2 linked regions of the Cytobacillus luteolus genome follow. The main gene of each other region encodes a partner of the protein of the gene in region 2 in a complex. Links are inferred from orthologs where the notes say so. Each region holds a gene or a part of one and is shown on either strand. Other genes may lie near its edges. The genes, in order: J2Z26_RS07105 and ricA.

Region 1 (12,397 bases), 210 kb from region 2 along the record:
TTAATGTTTGGTAGAATGCTAAACGAAACTTTAGGAAAAATTACTTTCTGGTTATTCTTAATCGGTTTCCACTTAACATTCTTTATCCAACATTTCTTAGGATTAATGGGGATGCAACGTCGTATCTTTACTTTCCTACCAGGAAAAGGTTTAGATACTGGTAACTTAATCAGTTCAATTGGTGCAATCTTCATGGCTGTTTCAACATTAGTATTACTTTATAACATTATTAAGACATCAATTAACGGACCAAAAGCAAGTAAAGATCCTTGGGGAGACGGTCGTACTTTAGAGTGGGCTCTTCCGGTTCCTACTCCTGAGTACAACTTTAAACAACTTCCATTAGTGCGTGGATTAGATGCACTATGGGTTGAGAAAATGGCAGGTAAAAAAGAAATGACTCCTGCTGAACCAATCGGTGATATTCATATGCCAAATGCATCAATCTTACCGTTCACCATTTCATTAGGATTATTTATTGGCGCATTTGGAATCATGTACCGCACAGAAGAGCCTTGGGCTTACCCTGTATTATTCCTAGGTGCTATCATTACATTTGGTTCAATGTTATTACGTTCAGTAATTGATGATCACGGATATCATATTCATAAAGAAGAATTATTGAAGGATGATAATGATAAGGGGGTTAAGGCATAATGCACGTTGAAGAGAAATTAACAGCTGAAACATTTCCTGACTCTCCCGAAAAAGCAACCCTTGAAGGTAAAAATAAATTTTTAGGTTTCTGGTTATTTTTAGGTGGAGAAACTGTCCTGTTTGCTTCTTTATTCGCAACATATCTTGCATTAAAGGATCAAACTAATGGAGGTCCAACAGGTCAAGAGATCTTTGACCTTCCACTAGTTTTCATAGCAACTATGTTGTTATTAACTAGTTCGTTAACAAGCGTTTACGCAATGTATCATATGAAAAATTTTGACTTTAGAAAAATGCAGTTATGGCTTGGTGTAACTGTATTCCTAGGAGCTTTATTCTTAGGACTGGAAATTTATGAATTTAATCATTATGTGCACTTAGAGCATACAATTACTAGTAGTGCATTCGGTTCAGCATTTTATGTACTTGTTGGAACTCACGGTGCGCACGTTGCCTTTGGATTATGCTGGATCACTGCATTAATGATTCGTAATTCAAAACGTGGATTAGATCTTTACAATGCACCTAAGTTCTATGTTGCGAGTTTATACTGGCACTTTATCGATGTTGTATGGATCTTCATCTTCACGGTAGTATACTTAATGGGAATGGTGGGATAAACTGATGGCGGCAAATTTATCAAATTCAGGTAACCCTAAAGTTGATTTGGTATATCGTAGGAAGAAAAATGCAGAAGATATGAAGTACCAAGTAATTACATTTATAATTACGTTATTTCTAACAATCATGGCATTTTTAGCTGTAGGCCTTGATTTTACAGGATGGTATGTTGTTCCTTTTATCATTCTGTTGGCTGTCGTACAATTAATCTTTCAACTTTATTATTTCATGCATATGTCTCATAAAGGTCATGAAGTGCCAGCTCTATTTTTATACTCAGGTGTAACAGTAGCGGCTATCACAGTCCTTGCTTTTATGACAATTATTTGGTGGTAATATAATGTAAAAGAAAATCGGCTTATGGCCGATTTTCTTTTTTGCAATAAACTAGAGTTTTTACTATTAGTAGTGTAGAAATGTTACCAAAACGTTCATTTGTTTATAACAGACAAACTGATGTATAATGTAATTGTCGCAATTTGCAACTTAATGAGGTGAAATTATGTCTTTAAGTGTATTCGGATTTCAAGCGATGTGGAGTCCATATTTTTTCATAACCGTGTTAGCTATAACAGTTCTTTACTTTGTGTTAATTGGTCCAATGAGGAGTCGATTTAAGAACAGTGAACCTGCAACATTAAAGCAACAATTTCTGTTTGTAACAGCCATGATCCTTTTATATATTTGTAAAGGTGGCCCATTAGATCTTTTAGGTCATTTAATATTTAGTGCTCATATGGGACAGATGGCAATATTATATTTGGCTATTCCTCCATTAGTTATATTAGGTATACCATCTTGGCTTTTACGTAGTATTGTTGAGTTACCGATTGTTAAACCATTGTTGAAGTTTTTCACAAAGCCATTAATTGCACTAATTTTGTTTAATGGAGTATTTTCTTTTTATCATATACCATTAATTTTTGATGTAGTGAAAACTGATATGGTTCTGCATTCAGCGACAACGGCTTTACTTTTCATAGCGGCCTTTATTATGTGGTGGCCACTCGTAAATCCTTTAGAAGAGTGGGAGACATTATCTGGCGTTAAAAAGGTTGGATATATATTTGCAGATGGTATTTTATTAACACCGGCGTGTGCACTTATCATTTTTGCTGAGACACCTCTTTATGCTACGTATACAGATCCACAAGCATGGGTAAATGCTTTGCAACTTTGTGTACCAGCAAGTATGTTATCAACCCTTGACCTTGGTGGTCCTGAAATGTTTAACTTCATGTCACCTTTAGAGGATCAACGTACAGGTGGAGTCATTATGAAAATTATTCAAGAAATTGTATATGGTAGTATTTTAGGATATGTATTTTACCAATGGGTTCGTAGGGAACAAGAGCAGGATGACATTGATGCCCTACAAATGAATCCACAAACGACTGAATAATACTAAATTCTCAGTTTAGATATTTTATTTTTGAAATGAGAGAGGAATGAATATGAACCATTCAATACCGGTTTTACCTACAATTAGTACAATTTTTATTGTCATTAGTGCAATTTTAGTTGCGATAGGTTGGTATTTAGTCACTAAAAGAAATATAGAGGCTCACCGCAAAGTTATGACACTTGCAGCAGTTGCTGCATTAATTTTCTTTATTATCTATGCATCAAGAACTATTTTTGTCGGAAATACTGCGTTTGGTGGTCCTGATAATATGAAAATTTACTATACTTCATTTCTAATTTTTCATATTATATTAGCTACCACAGGTGCTGTTTTTGGGATTACTACATTATATTTAGGGTTCAAAGACCGCATTGCAAAACATAGAAAACTTGGGCCAATTACAAGCATTATTTGGTTCTTTACAGCAACTACAGGTGTTGCAGTTTACTTGCTGCTATATGTTTTCTACTCAGGTGGGGAAACAACCTCAGTTATAAAAGCAATACTAGGTTTCTAATATTGTAATATGTATAAGGTGTTATGGAATACAATTATTCTATAGCATCTTTTTTTATTGAGAAAAAATTGATTTTTACTTCGAGAAAATCAACATCCACCTCTTAATTGCTATTTTTTCGTTCACTATTTTGTAGATTAAACAATATTTGAAAGGGGAGAGATGTGAATAATGATTGAAATTTTTACAGATCGTTTACTTATCGTCCCTTGTTCGCTAGATATTGCCAAATCCTTGGTTTTCCATAGGAAAGAGTTAGAAAAGAGGTCTCCTATAATTATTCCTAAAGGATGGCCTTATCCAAGTGTGACAGGTATGCTCCCGATTTATATTGAGAAATTAGAAAATGATGAGTCTGAATACGGTTGGGGACTTTGGTTAATCATTAATTATGCGGAAAAAAGTATTATTGGGGATGTTTATGTTAATAGCAAGCCTGATGAAAATGGAACGGTTCATTTGAGTTATTCTATGGTTAAGGACTTAGCAGATAGCAGTTTAACTTATGAAAGTATGGACGCATTAATCGAATGGATGATTACTCAAAAAGATGTAAAAAAGGTTATTACAGAATGCTGCGATCATAATATGGAATCCATTAAGTTATTTGAAAAATTAGGAATGAGATGTACTAGGAAAGATGGGAAATTTCTAAAATGGGAGCTCCGAAAAGCTATTTAAAAAAAGAGAGGTGGGTATCGCGCCACCTCTCTTATATTTTAAAATTAAATTTTATTATTCCTGCTTCGCGTGCTGAGTTAAATGCAATTAATAAAATAGGGCCAATGATAAATCCAAGGATACCAATTAGTTTTAATCCAAGGTACATTGCAATTAAGGTAGACAATGGAGACAGCCCAATATGGCTTCCCATTACCTTTGGTTCAATTGTTCTTCTAATAACTAATAGGATAACTCCTAATATTGCCAGCTCTGTACCCAACACAATATTTCCAGTAATAAAATGAAATAGTGCCCATGGGCCCATAACTACGATAGAGCCGATTATAGGAATAACATCAATAATCCAAATAATAAATGCCATCATTAACGCTACATCTGGAGCAATAACTAGTAAGCCAATAAATGATGTAATGAAAATAATGATACTTACTAAAAACTGTGCTTTTATAAAACCGAAAAACACATATGAAAGTCTAGAAGTCATAAAGTTAACTTTATCAACTGTTCGACTTGTAAAAAGAGTAAATAGTTTCTCCTTGAGGTTTGGCATTTCTATCATTAACAAGAATAATGCGATTAAGTAAACAATAAAACTTACTAAGTAACTTGGTATTTCTGTTAAAAGTGATTTTAAGTTTTCAATATTTACATATGCAAGAAGCCCCGTTTGAAAATTGTATAAAGTTTCTTCAACTTGCCTAGTGATTACTTCCACAAACTCCGGGGGAAGATCTTGTGATCGATCATACAGATTTTTCTCAACCTCTAGTAAAACACGGTTTATTTCATAAATATAGATAGGTGCATTTTCAATAATTTGAATAGCCTCTGCTATTACCTTTGTTATTAAGAAGTAACTTCCAAGTGCCATTAACAATAAGAAAATAATAAAAATGATGGTTACAGATAAAGTTCTTTTTATCTTAAAACGTTTTTGAAAAAGTTTTACTGCGGGTTCGAGAAGAAGTGCAGTAACAAAAGCGATAATTAAAGGTATGGAAACAGGAAGTATCCAATATCCAAGTAATATGATAAGTAGAATAGAAAGTACAATCAAAATGGTTCGCTTAGTAAATAGACTGGACAATAGGTTACTCCTTTCATAAAAAAACAATGCTATATAAAATTATAGTAAAGAATTACAATAAATCCAACTAAAAAATATCAAACTCAAGCTTAAAATAAGTTGATGGGATAAGTGCCCATTTCTGGCAATCAACATAAACTATATAAAGATTTAATAACAAAAAAATAGACAAGAAGGAGTTGGTTTACTTGATCGAAAAATTACTTTCAAATGGCAAGCTACTCATTACAGAAGAGGTATTAGCATTAATTACGTTATTAACAATAGATGAAACGGAAGGTGTAGCTAAGACTGTCTCTGGAGTAAAGAATGAGATCTTCAATGTCTTAGGTTCAAAGTATACCCGTAAAGGTGTTACCATAGAAAATTCAGAGGATGGAGTTTCAATTGAAATTAGAATCTCACTTTACTATGGGAATAATATAATTGAAACATGTAAAAAGCTTCAAGAGTCGGTTGTCCAAGAAATTGAAGCAATGACTGGTGTTGTTGTAAAGGACATAAATATTAAAGTTGAGCAAATCATTAAAGCATCTTAAAAACGCTATGAAAAGGGAACAGATGTTTTGTGATCTGTCCCCTAGGTTATTACTGATTAATTTTTGCGATGCCTTCTTTGATTTGGCTTAGTAGCTTCTGGCTTTGATCTACAAGCGCTTTAGGGAAGGTTTCTCCTTCACCATACTCAACACCGTGTGGGTAATAGTGTTTTCCTAATAAAGGTGGTAGTAATTTTACAATTGCGTGGCCACGATCGACTTCACCTTCAACAGCAAAACCTTGAACTCGCAAATAAAAAACGCCATCTTTTGTTTCAAATTTGCGATCATATGTAACTCGCTCATAATCCCATTGACCAGCTAGTACAAATCCTAAATCTTCCATTAATGAAGTTAATCTAGAGAATTCTACAGTTTGGTTTTCAATCCCAGTATTTTCGAATTTCATAATAGTCCCTCCTAAAACATACAACAAAGAAATGTTCTCTGTATAATAATAGTACGAAAAACGTCAAGATGCAATCTATAGATGTATACGTCTTAGAAAATGTGCTAAATATGTCATATTTTTATTTAATTGAATAGGACATGAGCTAGAGAAACAAACTAATATTGCCTTTCTTTATGGTTAGAGGCGTGATTTACTATTTGAGGAGGTCTACTATGCAATCTGTTCGTGAAATAATGACTTCGGATGTTGAGTATTGTACTCCACTAGACAATGTTTATGAGGTTTCTTTAAAAATGAAAGAAAATGATGTTGGTGCAATTCCCATTGTTGATAATGATAAACTAATCGGAATGATAACTGACAGAGACCTAGTCGTTAGAGGATACGCAGAAAAGCATTCCGGCTCAACAAAGGTTACGGACGTAATGAGTGATGAGTTGATTACTATTAAACCTGATACTTCTGTATACGAAGCATCTCAATTAATGGCTAAACATCAAATTCGTCGTTTACCAGTTGTTGAGCATGATAAATTAGTTGGTATCGTTTCACTTGGGGATTTAGCAACTAATAAGCTATCCGACCAAAAAGCAGGACACGCACTTAGTGAAATTTCAGAAAACGAAAACATGCATCATTAAATGGTTAAAATGGACAAGGACACTTAAGAATCATAAGTGTCCTTGTTTTATTGTTCAATAAAAAAAGAGAACTATTATTATGAATTTTTTTGCAGCGAACATTTTATATATCGGTAATTTGGATTTTTCAACGTAATGGAATTATTTTTTTAGGAATAAAATCTAGTAATGAAAAATATAATGATAGAAAACATGATAGGGAGGGATACCCCTGAAACATTTTAGAAGTTTTACTATATTCATTCTATTAATCCTTACTAGTATTTTCATAGTTATTACAGCAAATACAGAAAAAAAGCCTATAATAATTAGTAGTATCCCTACAACAACAGAAACTAGTGTAGAAATTCCTGTACTCGAAGAATCCCCAAAAAGAAAAATGCCCACAGAGGGTCTTTTTACATATATGGGAAAGGCGGTAGAGGAGATTGAAGAATTGTTAGGGAAGCCCACTAGAGTAGACCAAACTGCATACGAATATGATTGGTGGATTTATAATCACTATCCTAATGCCTACATTCAAGTTGGAATTAAAGATAATAAAGTAGTTACTGTATATGGTATAGGTGATGAAATAAATGCTCACCCACTATCAATTAACCAAACAATGGGAGAGATTCAAGAGCAATTTGATTTCGAGAATACCATATCGTTAACCGCAAAAGGAAATTCGTATCGTTTTGAATTAACAGAAGAGGAAAGACAACAGAGACCACTAGTAGTATTTGGGGATATTTTTGTTCAGCTTTACTTTGATAAGATTACAGGTAAGCTTTCAAGTATTCGTTTAATGGATAACGAAGTATTAGTGATGCAAAGGCCTTATGAACTTGTTTATCGGGGAGAACTTTTATCCGCAAAGGATTTATCAGAGGATGAGTGGAAGAGCATTGAAAAAGGAATTGAAACACAAATACTTGATATAACAAATATGATGCGTTTCAGGCATAACCTGGGTCCTGTAAAATGGCATGAGGAAACATCTATTGTTGCTTATAAACATAGTGAGGATATGAGAAATAATGATTTCTTTTCTCATGACTCTCCTACAAACGGAGGCCTAGCAGATCGATTGGCAAAAGGTGAGGTATTGTATCAGTTAGCTGGTGAGAATATTGCAGCAAAGTATGTAGATGGCATTGCTGTTGTAGAAGGTTGGTTAAATAGTGAAGGACACCGTGAAACGTTACTAAACGAAAAGTTTACACACCTGGGTGTAGGAGTCTTTGAAAAATACTACACACAGAATTTTATACAAACGTGGGAATAGCCTAGAAATTAACCTATTGCCCAAAAAACAAGAGAAGGCCCGTTGAGAGCCTTCTCTTTATTCTTGTTCTTTAAACTTTGTAAAACGAAAGATATCATTTTCCCACTTACCAATACACTGTATTTTAGTTCCATATGTAAATGTAGGTGGTGTAAATTCATTAGTTATAGGGACGATATGTCTTGCCTTTGTATATTTATGTTGTTCTTTTATCACAAGGTCCGTTACGAAAATATATCTATTATAATAGTACCTCTGTTTCTCTTTCGTAATATTTGTAATTGTACCACTAAGCATAGCCTCTTCTTCCACATTATTAACAGCAAGCCATTTAGAGGTGAAATCTTTTCTCTCTCTTTTTGTAATAATGAAAAAGCAAAGGAAAAGAATCGGAATCACAACCGCTGCTACCATACCAATTCCCCCGGTTATATTGACCTTAAATAACTATCTTTTTGTAATGACGAAAAAGCTGCCTGTGGCGTGGGCAATTAGTTTGCCATCATCACGAAACACTTTGCCTTCAGTTACTACAATCTTTGACCCTTGATGAATAATATTTGCAATACACCTTAGTTCTAAGCCTTTTCCAGGTGCGACATAGTTTATTTTCATTTCAGACGTTACTGCTGCTTGTCCTTCAGGTAAATGATAGTGAACTAACGAGCCCATTGCTGAATCAAGTAGTGTTGCAGTAATACCTCCGTGGACTATATCAAGAGAATTCTGAATAAGATCTGTATTTGGAATGATCATCTCAAATTGTTTATCCTCTGTAATACGGCTAGTGGAACCAAGAATTCCACCTAGATAAGATCCATTTTGTTTTGTCTGTTTTCTAACTAAACCATCGAGAAATAATTCGAGGACTTTTTGGTCCTTTTCACTTGAGTTTTCTACAATCTGATTAAATTTCTGAGTAAGTTCTGCATTCATTATTTAAAAATCCTTCTTTCATTATTCCTAAGTAATATTGACATTGTAACAACAATTTAAGTCATTTGGCAATTTTTCAATTGTTTAAAATTTGGGCGAACAATAAGGGCATATTCCAGATAGTATGTAGTAGGCAATTGTATTAATAATGAGGTGAGGTATATGAGTAAGCAGCAAGTACATCCATCTATTGTGAAATTTAAGGAGTTTGTAAGAGAGCATCCTCAGTTAATTCAAGAGGTTAGAGTTGGAAAGAAATCTTGGCAAGAGGTATATGAGGATTGGTATCTTCTAGGTGAAAGTGATAAGTCATGGGAAAAATATAAAAGTAACCAATCTGGATCTAACAGTGAATCTAACAGTGAATCTAACAGTGAATCAAAAAAAGACTTTATGTCACAAATCTTTACAATGATAAAAAATGTGGATATGAATCAATTTCAACAACAGATATCAAATGCTGGTAGTGCAATATCTACAATTCAAAGTGTAATAAGTCAATTTCAGGGTGGAAATACGAACAATACTGGACAGCAACCAACAGGAGGGAACCATCCATTTTCTTTTCGTAAGGACTAACAGTTGGTTTTCTAGCAAGGGGATTGTATAACTATGAGAAAAGATGTCGTTCAGCTTATTCAAGAAGATAAAAAGATACTTCAATTTATTAGAGCAAATCCAAGGTGGTATCGAAATCTTACAAGGAATCCCACGGATATTGAATCCTTAAAACTTTCTTCTATGTATTATTATAAGCAAACTATTCCTGATAAGGTCGAAAAGTTTTCAAACACCCTTGGATTAGCATCAATGATGTTGCATATGTATCAATCAATGAAAGAGGGAGACTGAAATGTAAATGCATTGATGTCTCTTTTTTTTGATTATTTTCCTTCTAAGCGTGCAACACTATTCATTAAGAGGTGATAGTTATGAAAAGGTATTTTATTGGACTGTTCATTCTTTCCTTAACTTTAGTTGGAACTGCATGTACAAATGATAAACCTCGTCCTGAAACAAACACTCAGGTAGTACCTATGGAGGTAGAACATTCTAAAGATATTCCATCGATTGAGGTATCGATTGCTCAAACCCAACGGTCAATAGACGTTAAGCACCAAATAAAGGGAAATGATGTTTATGTGGAATGTGTGATAGCAAACTTTACATTTACCAAAGGCAAGGATAAAAATGTTGATGGAGAAGGTCATATTGAATTATACCTCAATGGAGAAAAGATTGATGAAATAGCAACCGCAGCTTTTATTATCAAGGAATTACCTTCAGGAAACCATACTGTCAAGCTTGAATTAGTTCATAATGATTCACTTAAATACAATATTAGTAAAGAGTTCGATGTATCTATAGTAAATTAGTATTATAAAGTAGGACTTACAAAATTAGCAATTCAAGGTTAAACTATGGTATGATGATTCTGGAGGTGTATGCATGCTTGCCACATTAGAAAGAATTGAAATACTGGAAAAAGCAGAAGAATTAGCTAATATGATCCTACATTCAGACATTGCCGATAATTATCGAGAGTGTTTATATACATTAAATACAGACCCTGTTGCTCAAAAAATGATTTCCGAATTTGTAGTATGCAAAGAGCGCTATGAGGAAGTTCAGAGGTTTGGAAAATACCACCCAAACTACAAGGAAATATCAAAAGAGATCAGAGAGCTGAAGAGGGCTGTAGATCTAAATGAAACGATTATTGCATTTAAGAAAGCTGAAAATAATCTTCAAACTGTCCTAGATGAAATAAGTGTCCAATTAGGAACTGCTATATCCGAACATATTAAGGTACCGTCAGGAAATCCTTTTTTTGATTCCATGAGTTGTGGTGGAGGTTGTGGGTCAGGTGGGGGCTGCGGATGTAAATAAGACGGGATATGCTCCCGTTTTATTTTTGTTTTAGGCAAGGGTTTAGAGAGATACTAATTTCAAAATTGTATGAAAAATATTGTAAGATAGCAAAAAGGTGTGCTAGACTAATAATGGACAATGTTAAATGGAACGTTTAGAAGGAGAAAATTTATGTTTGGTAATCGTCAAGGTATAATTGTGTATTTGCATTCGTTAAAGCAAGTAAAAATGCTACGTCGCTTCGGAAACATTCATTATGTATCCAAAAAATTAAAGTATGTAGTTATATATATAAATATGGAAGATCTAGACCATACGATAACTAAGTTAAAGGCATTTTCCTTTGTAAAGAAAGTAGAACCTTCCTATAAACCTTTTTTAAAGATGGAATTTGAAAATGCAAGACCAGATAAGGCTAAAGAATACGACTATAAAGTTGGATTGTAATGAAACCACTTACAGAGGTAAGTGGTTTTTTCTCATTTATTGCATAGGTGGAATATAACGGTTCATTCTAAGGATGCCAATAAGGTGCTGGAAGTATAGTTCTTTTTCTCCAAACATTGAGGAATGTTTAACATCAAAGGAGATGATTTGTTGTTCTACTTCAGTGGCTAATTGGGTAAATAGTTCATATCTTTTATTTGGTGTTACTTCATGATTTGGAATGCCTTCTCTACAAATGTATAGTGCTTGGAATTTTCCTGGATCAGTAGGGTGTAATGCTACGATAAATGAGGATAAATCCCGTCCATTATGCTTTGTATTTAAAACAAACATTTTTGACACTCGATGTTTGTTTGCTCTAGTGAGTTCAATTAGCTCATAAATATCTGAATAGCCTTCGCCAAGTTCAATAAATCGTTGAATCATTTTCATGTCCTCCTCTTTTTTCTCCCACATTACTTTACCACGAGTTGACATCAAAATAAAAGAACAAAAGCGCAAGCGCCTTGATCAGTCCCGACAAGCAAATGTTCTGTGCCATAAAAAGTCTGCACTTCGACTTTTTATGGCACAGGTTATTTGACCTCGAGGGGCTAGGCGCTGGAGCTGGACGTAGTAAAACTTAAGCCCTAGTTATCCACAATGTTAGATTATTAAAATTTCCTAGACCACAAAAAAAAGACCTGCAGAATATCCTGCAGGTTCCTTCCAAAGTTGAAAACAATAATGTCTCAAAGTGGAAGGCAAAGGGAGAGGAGAAACCGGAGGAAGAACTTATGGGGAAACGTAAGTCTTCTCCGCGGTTGGCAACAACATCCTCGAATGATGTTGTCTTTACTAATTATGACCATTCTTGCATTGAGTATACATCCAAACCCTATTTTTTTGGATAAGAGGTTATAACATTGAGTTCTAGCCTCTTGCTAATGTTTATGGTAGGATGTTAAATAATTATAGTTATAAGTAAGCAATGGGATTGTATACAATTTCAAAATAATAATCTTTTTAATAGAGTGTGGTGAAAAAAATGAGAGTAGTTTCTGGAGTGTGTAAGGGTCGACCGTTAAAAGCTGTACCAGGAATGTCCACTAGACCAACTACTGATAAAGTAAAAGAGGCAATCTTTAATATAGTCGGTCCCTATTTTGATGGAGGAGTTGGTCTTGATTTATTTGGTGGTAGTGGAGGCTTAGGTATAGAGGCTCTCAGTCGAGGTCTAGACAAAGTCATTTTCGTTGATAAAGATCAGAAAGCTATACAAACGATTCGATCAAATGTTGAAGCGTGTAAATTCACAGATAATGTAGAG
Region 2 (4,284 bases):
TTTATCTGCCATATTAACACCTGAGGATGTGGTTATTTCAGATGAGTTAAATCATGCTTCAATTATAGACGGAATTCGTTTAACAAAATCTGGACGTAAGGTATACAAGCATGTTGATATGGAAGACCTTGAAAAAGCATTACAGGAAACACAAAACTATCGTAAACGTCTAATTGTTACAGACGGTGTTTTCTCAATGGATGGAAATATCGCTCCACTTCCTAAAATTGTAGAATTAGCTGAAAAATATGATGCTCTAATTATGGTTGATGATGCTCATGCTTCTGGTGTACTAGGGAAAAATGGACGTGGTACAGTGAACCACTTTGATCTCGATGGACGAGTACACATTCAAGTGGGCACTCTAAGTAAGGCAGTAGGTGTGTTAGGTGGTTACGTAGCAAGTACACAAACACTAATCGATTATTTAATTCATAAAGGTCGTCCGTTCTTATTTAGTACTTCACATCCACCTGCTGTAACTGCGGCATGTATTGAAGCAATTAATGTATTGTTAGAAGAACCGGAACTAATAGAAAAGCTTTGGGATAATACGTCTTTCCTTAAGGAAGGCTTACTAAAACTAGGCTTTAATACAGGACATAGTCAAACTCCTATTACCCCAGTTATCGTAGGAGATGAAGCATTAACTCACCAGTTCTCAGATAAGCTATTAGAATATGGAGTGTTTGCCCAAGGTATAGCTTTCCCAACAGTTGCAAAAGGACTAGGACGTGTACGTACCATTGTTACAGCTGAACACTCAAAAGAAGAATTACAACAAGCTCTTAATAGCTTTGAAAAAGCTGGAAAAGAACTAGGGATTATTTAAATTTTTAGAGAGGATTTGACTCCTCTCTTTTTTGACGGAAAATAATGTTTTACATTTCTTTCAAGTAGTAAGCAGGGGCAAAAAATTGTACAATTTTCTACAAATTGCTTATTTTATTGTTTAAAATTCTATTAACCTATATACTATGATAATGTGTATCAATATTAAGTGGGTCACCACTTCACCGAAAGGAGTATCCTAAATGAATGAAAAACAAAGATTAGAAACAAGTGCTCAAATAAATCCAGCGGACAAAAAATCCGTGAAGGATTATAGCCAATACTTCCAATCTGTTTATCAACCACCTTCTTTACAAGATGCTAAGAAACGTGGAAAAGAAGAAATTAAGATTGACCGTGGTTTCATCATTCCTGAAGATATGCTCAATTTAGGAGTAGGCCGAAAGTTCTATATTCGAACATACGGATGTCAAATGAATGAACACGATACCGAGGTTATGGCTGGTATATTAACAGAGATGGGATATGAGCCTACCGATTCAGTCGAAACAGCTGATATTGTCTTGTTGAATACCTGTGCGATTAGGGAAAATGCGGAAAACAAAGTTTTCGGTGAAATTGGACACCTGAAAACTTATAAAAAACGCAATCCTAATCTATTAATAGGTATTTGTGGATGTATGTCGCAGGAAGAATCAGTGGTAAATAGAATTCTTCAAAAACATCAGTTTGTTGATATGGTCTTTGGTACACATAATATTCACCGTTTACCTCAAATTGTGAAAGAAGCAATGTTTAGTAAGGAAATGGTTGTTGAAGTGTGGTCTAAAGAAGGTGACGTAATCGAAAACCTTCCTAGGGTTCGAAAAGGAGAAATAAAGGCATGGGTTAACATTATGTATGGATGCGATAAGTTCTGTACGTATTGTATTGTACCGTACACTCGTGGTAAGGAACGTAGTCGACTACCTCAGGATATTATTGAGGAAGTACGTCACCTTGCTCGAAATGGATATCAAGAGGTAACTCTTTTAGGTCAGAATGTGAATGCGTATGGAAAAGACTTCACTGATATGAAATACGGACTAGGTGAATTAATGGACGAGCTTCGTAAAATTGATATACCTCGTATACGATTTACGACAAGTCATCCACGTGATTTTGATGACCGCTTAATTGATGTGTTAGCCAAAGGTGGAAATTTGATGGAGCATATTCACTTACCGGTGCAATCAGGTAGCTCTGAGGTTCTCAAATTAATGGCTCGTAAATACGATCGTGAGACATATTTAGAGCTTGTTCGTAAAATGAAGGAAAGAATACCAAATGCTTCATTTACAACCGATATTATTGTTGGTTTCCCAAATGAAACAGACGAGCAATTTGAAGAAACAATGTCCTTATATCGTGAAGTTGAGTTTGATACAGCATATACATTTATTTACTCTCCTCGTGAGGGTACACCTGCAGCAAAAATGGAAGATAATATCCCAATGGAAGTGAAGAAAGAACGTTTACAACGTCTAAACGCTCTTGTTAATGAACTTGCAGTTCAGAAGAATTTAGCTTTACAAGATCAAATTGTTGAGGTACTTGTTGAAGGAGAAAGCAAAAAGAATCCTGAAATACTTGCTGGATACACTAGTAAAAACAAACTAATAAACTTCAAAGGTCCTAAATCAGCAATTGGTAAAATTGTTAAGGTTAAAATTACTCAGGCTAAAACTTGGTCTTTAGATGGAGAAATGATAGAAGAAGCGGTAGAGGTGAATTAATATGGCAACTTATACAAAAGAAGAAATCGTTGCTCGCGCAAAAGAGCTTGCAAAAATGATTGCAGAAACAGAAGAAGTAGATTTCTTTAAGCGTGCTGAGGCACAAATTAATGGAAACCAAAAAGTAAAAGAGAATATCGCTAATATTAAGAACTTACAAAAACAAGCGGTGAATTTCAAGCAATTTGGTAAAGTTGAGGCTTTAAAAAAGGTTGAAGAGAAAATTGATCAACTTCAGGAAGAAATTGATAGTATTCCAGTTGTTCAAGAATTTAAGAGCTCGCAAATAGAGGTAAATGATTTACTTCAATTAGTAGCACATACAATCTCTAATAATGTAACGAATGAAGTGATTGCTTCTACTGGTGGAGATGTATTACGTGGAGAAACAGGATCAAAATTAAATAAAGATGGCGGATGCGGTTGTCACTAAATCAATCTACCTATAGACCTGAACTGTCTAAACAGTTTGGGTCTTTTTATTTATCATGAGTTAGAGGCTTTTTTATTGATGTTTTAATAGTTTGTCCTACATATATTTACAAATTTCTAGGTAATTTAGGTACATATCTGGGCGTAGCCGCATACAATTAATTATACGGTTTCATTGTTTCTGTTTATTTACTTTCCATAAGAAAGGGAATGATGGCCTTACTAGGTAGTTACTGTGAAAACATGAGGAAAAAGAATTCCAATGTTTTAAAAAAGAGTAGCACACTAGTCATTTGACCCGCATAGGATGAAATGAAGATTGATTGAGGAGGGTATGCTCGAATGTCTGAATACAGAGAGATTATAACGAAAGCTGTTGTAGGAAAAGGTCGTAAATTTACTCAATGCACACACACGATTTCTCCATCTCATCGCCCTACAAGTATTTTAGGTTGCTGGATTATTAACCACAAATACGAAGCGAAGAAATGTGATAACACAGTAGAGGTACACGGTCGATACGATATTAACGTTTGGTATTCTTACAACGATAATACAAAGACCGAGGTTGTCACTGATACAGTAACATACACAGATGTTGTCAAGTTAAAATATAGAGATGATAACTTCTTAGGCGATGACTGTGATGTAATTGCAAGAGTTCTTCAACAACCAAACTGCTTAGAAGCAACAATTTCACCTAACGGTAATAAAGTTGTAGTTCAAGTAGAAAGAGAATTCCTTGTAGAAGTGATCGGTGAAACGAAAGTATGTGTAGCAGTTAATCCTGATGGTTGTTATGATGACGATAAGGACTTTGATTGCGACGTAGACGATGAAGAATTTGAAGATCTAAATCCTGACTTTTTAGTTGGCGATTTCGAGGAATAAGAGTAAGCTAGGAGGGTTATCTTCCTAGTTTTTCTTTTTGTCTTCTAGATGCTTTTTCGTTAATTCTTTATGTTATAATAATTGCATGTAATAAAAGAAATGGATGATTTTTGGGGGATAATTATGGCAGAGTATACGCCTATGATACAGCAATATTTAAAGATAAAGGCAGAGTACCAGGATGCCTTTTTATTTTTTAGACTAGGAGATTTTTACGAGATGTTCTTTGATGATGCAATTAAAGCATCACAAGAATTAGAAATCACCCTTACAAGTAGAGAGGGTGGATCTGAAGATCGCATCCCAATGTGTGGTGTACCTCATCACTCAGCTCCTGGATATATTGAGCAGCTCGTGGAAAAAGGCTTTAAAGTTGCTATTTGTGAGCAAACTG

The links.
Region 1: the proteins of ricA (region 2) and J2Z26_RS07105 are in contact, whole or in part, in a crystal structure (PDB 6PRK), measured with the Bacillus subtilis proteins. The link is inferred for Cytobacillus luteolus from one-to-one orthologs.

Annotation. Positions count from the first base shown.
Region 1 is NZ_JAGGKM010000002.1:456,006-468,402, reverse strand. Bases 9,170-11,938 are described here. They hold J2Z26_RS07105 (YlbF/YmcA family competence regulator), read left to right. Parts: upstream 9,170-10,218; coding sequence 10,219-10,659; downstream 10,660-11,938. Other genes in these bases: J2Z26_RS07095 (DUF7147 family protein), read right to left, coding at 11,125-11,514; J2Z26_RS07100 (YlbG family protein), read left to right, coding at 10,813-11,088; J2Z26_RS07110 (hypothetical protein), read left to right, coding at 9,702-10,145; J2Z26_RS07115 (YlbE-like family protein), read left to right, coding at 9,382-9,621; ylbD (YlbD family protein), read left to right, coding at 9,170-9,348. Also shown: ctaD (cytochrome c oxidase subunit I), read left to right, coding at 1-657; ctaE (cytochrome c oxidase subunit III), read left to right, coding at 657-1,277; ctaF (cytochrome c oxidase subunit IVB), read left to right, coding at 1,282-1,614; cytochrome c oxidase assembly factor CtaG, read left to right, coding at 1,781-2,680; J2Z26_RS07165 (DUF420 domain-containing protein), read left to right, coding at 2,733-3,200; J2Z26_RS07160 (GNAT family N-acetyltransferase), read left to right, coding at 3,372-3,881; sporulation integral membrane protein YtvI, read right to left, coding at 3,913-4,971; J2Z26_RS07150 (Asp23/Gls24 family envelope stress response protein), read left to right, coding at 5,160-5,510; J2Z26_RS07145 (YugN family protein), read right to left, coding at 5,560-5,919; J2Z26_RS07140 (CBS domain-containing protein), read left to right, coding at 6,135-6,563; J2Z26_RS07135 (CAP domain-containing protein), read left to right, coding at 6,970-7,833; J2Z26_RS07130 (hypothetical protein), read right to left, coding at 7,891-8,247; J2Z26_RS07125 (PaaI family thioesterase), read right to left, coding at 8,281-8,769; more of ylbD, read left to right, coding at 8,932-9,169; 16S rRNA (guanine(966)-N(2))-methyltransferase RsmD, read left to right, coding at 12,116-12,397. UniProt on the Bacillus subtilis protein: Regulates sporulation prior to stage II. Positively controls the competence regulator ComK at a post-transcriptional level. May modulate the translation, stability or activity of ComS. May work together with YmcA to regulate community development.
Region 2 is NZ_JAGGKM010000002.1:249,416-253,699, reverse strand. Bases 1,561-4,284 are described here. They hold ricA (regulatory iron-sulfur-containing complex subunit RicA), read left to right. Parts: upstream 1,561-2,568; coding sequence 2,569-3,000; downstream 3,001-4,284. Other genes in these bases: mutS (DNA mismatch repair protein MutS), read left to right, coding at 4,014-4,284; J2Z26_RS06080 (outer spore coat protein CotE), read left to right, coding at 3,342-3,890; miaB (tRNA (N6-isopentenyl adenosine(37)-C2)-methylthiotransferase MiaB), read left to right, coding at 1,561-2,567. Outside these bases: J2Z26_RS06095 (glycine C-acetyltransferase), read left to right, coding at 1-832; more of miaB, read left to right, coding at 1,035-1,560. UniProt on the Bacillus subtilis protein: May work together with YlbF to regulate community development.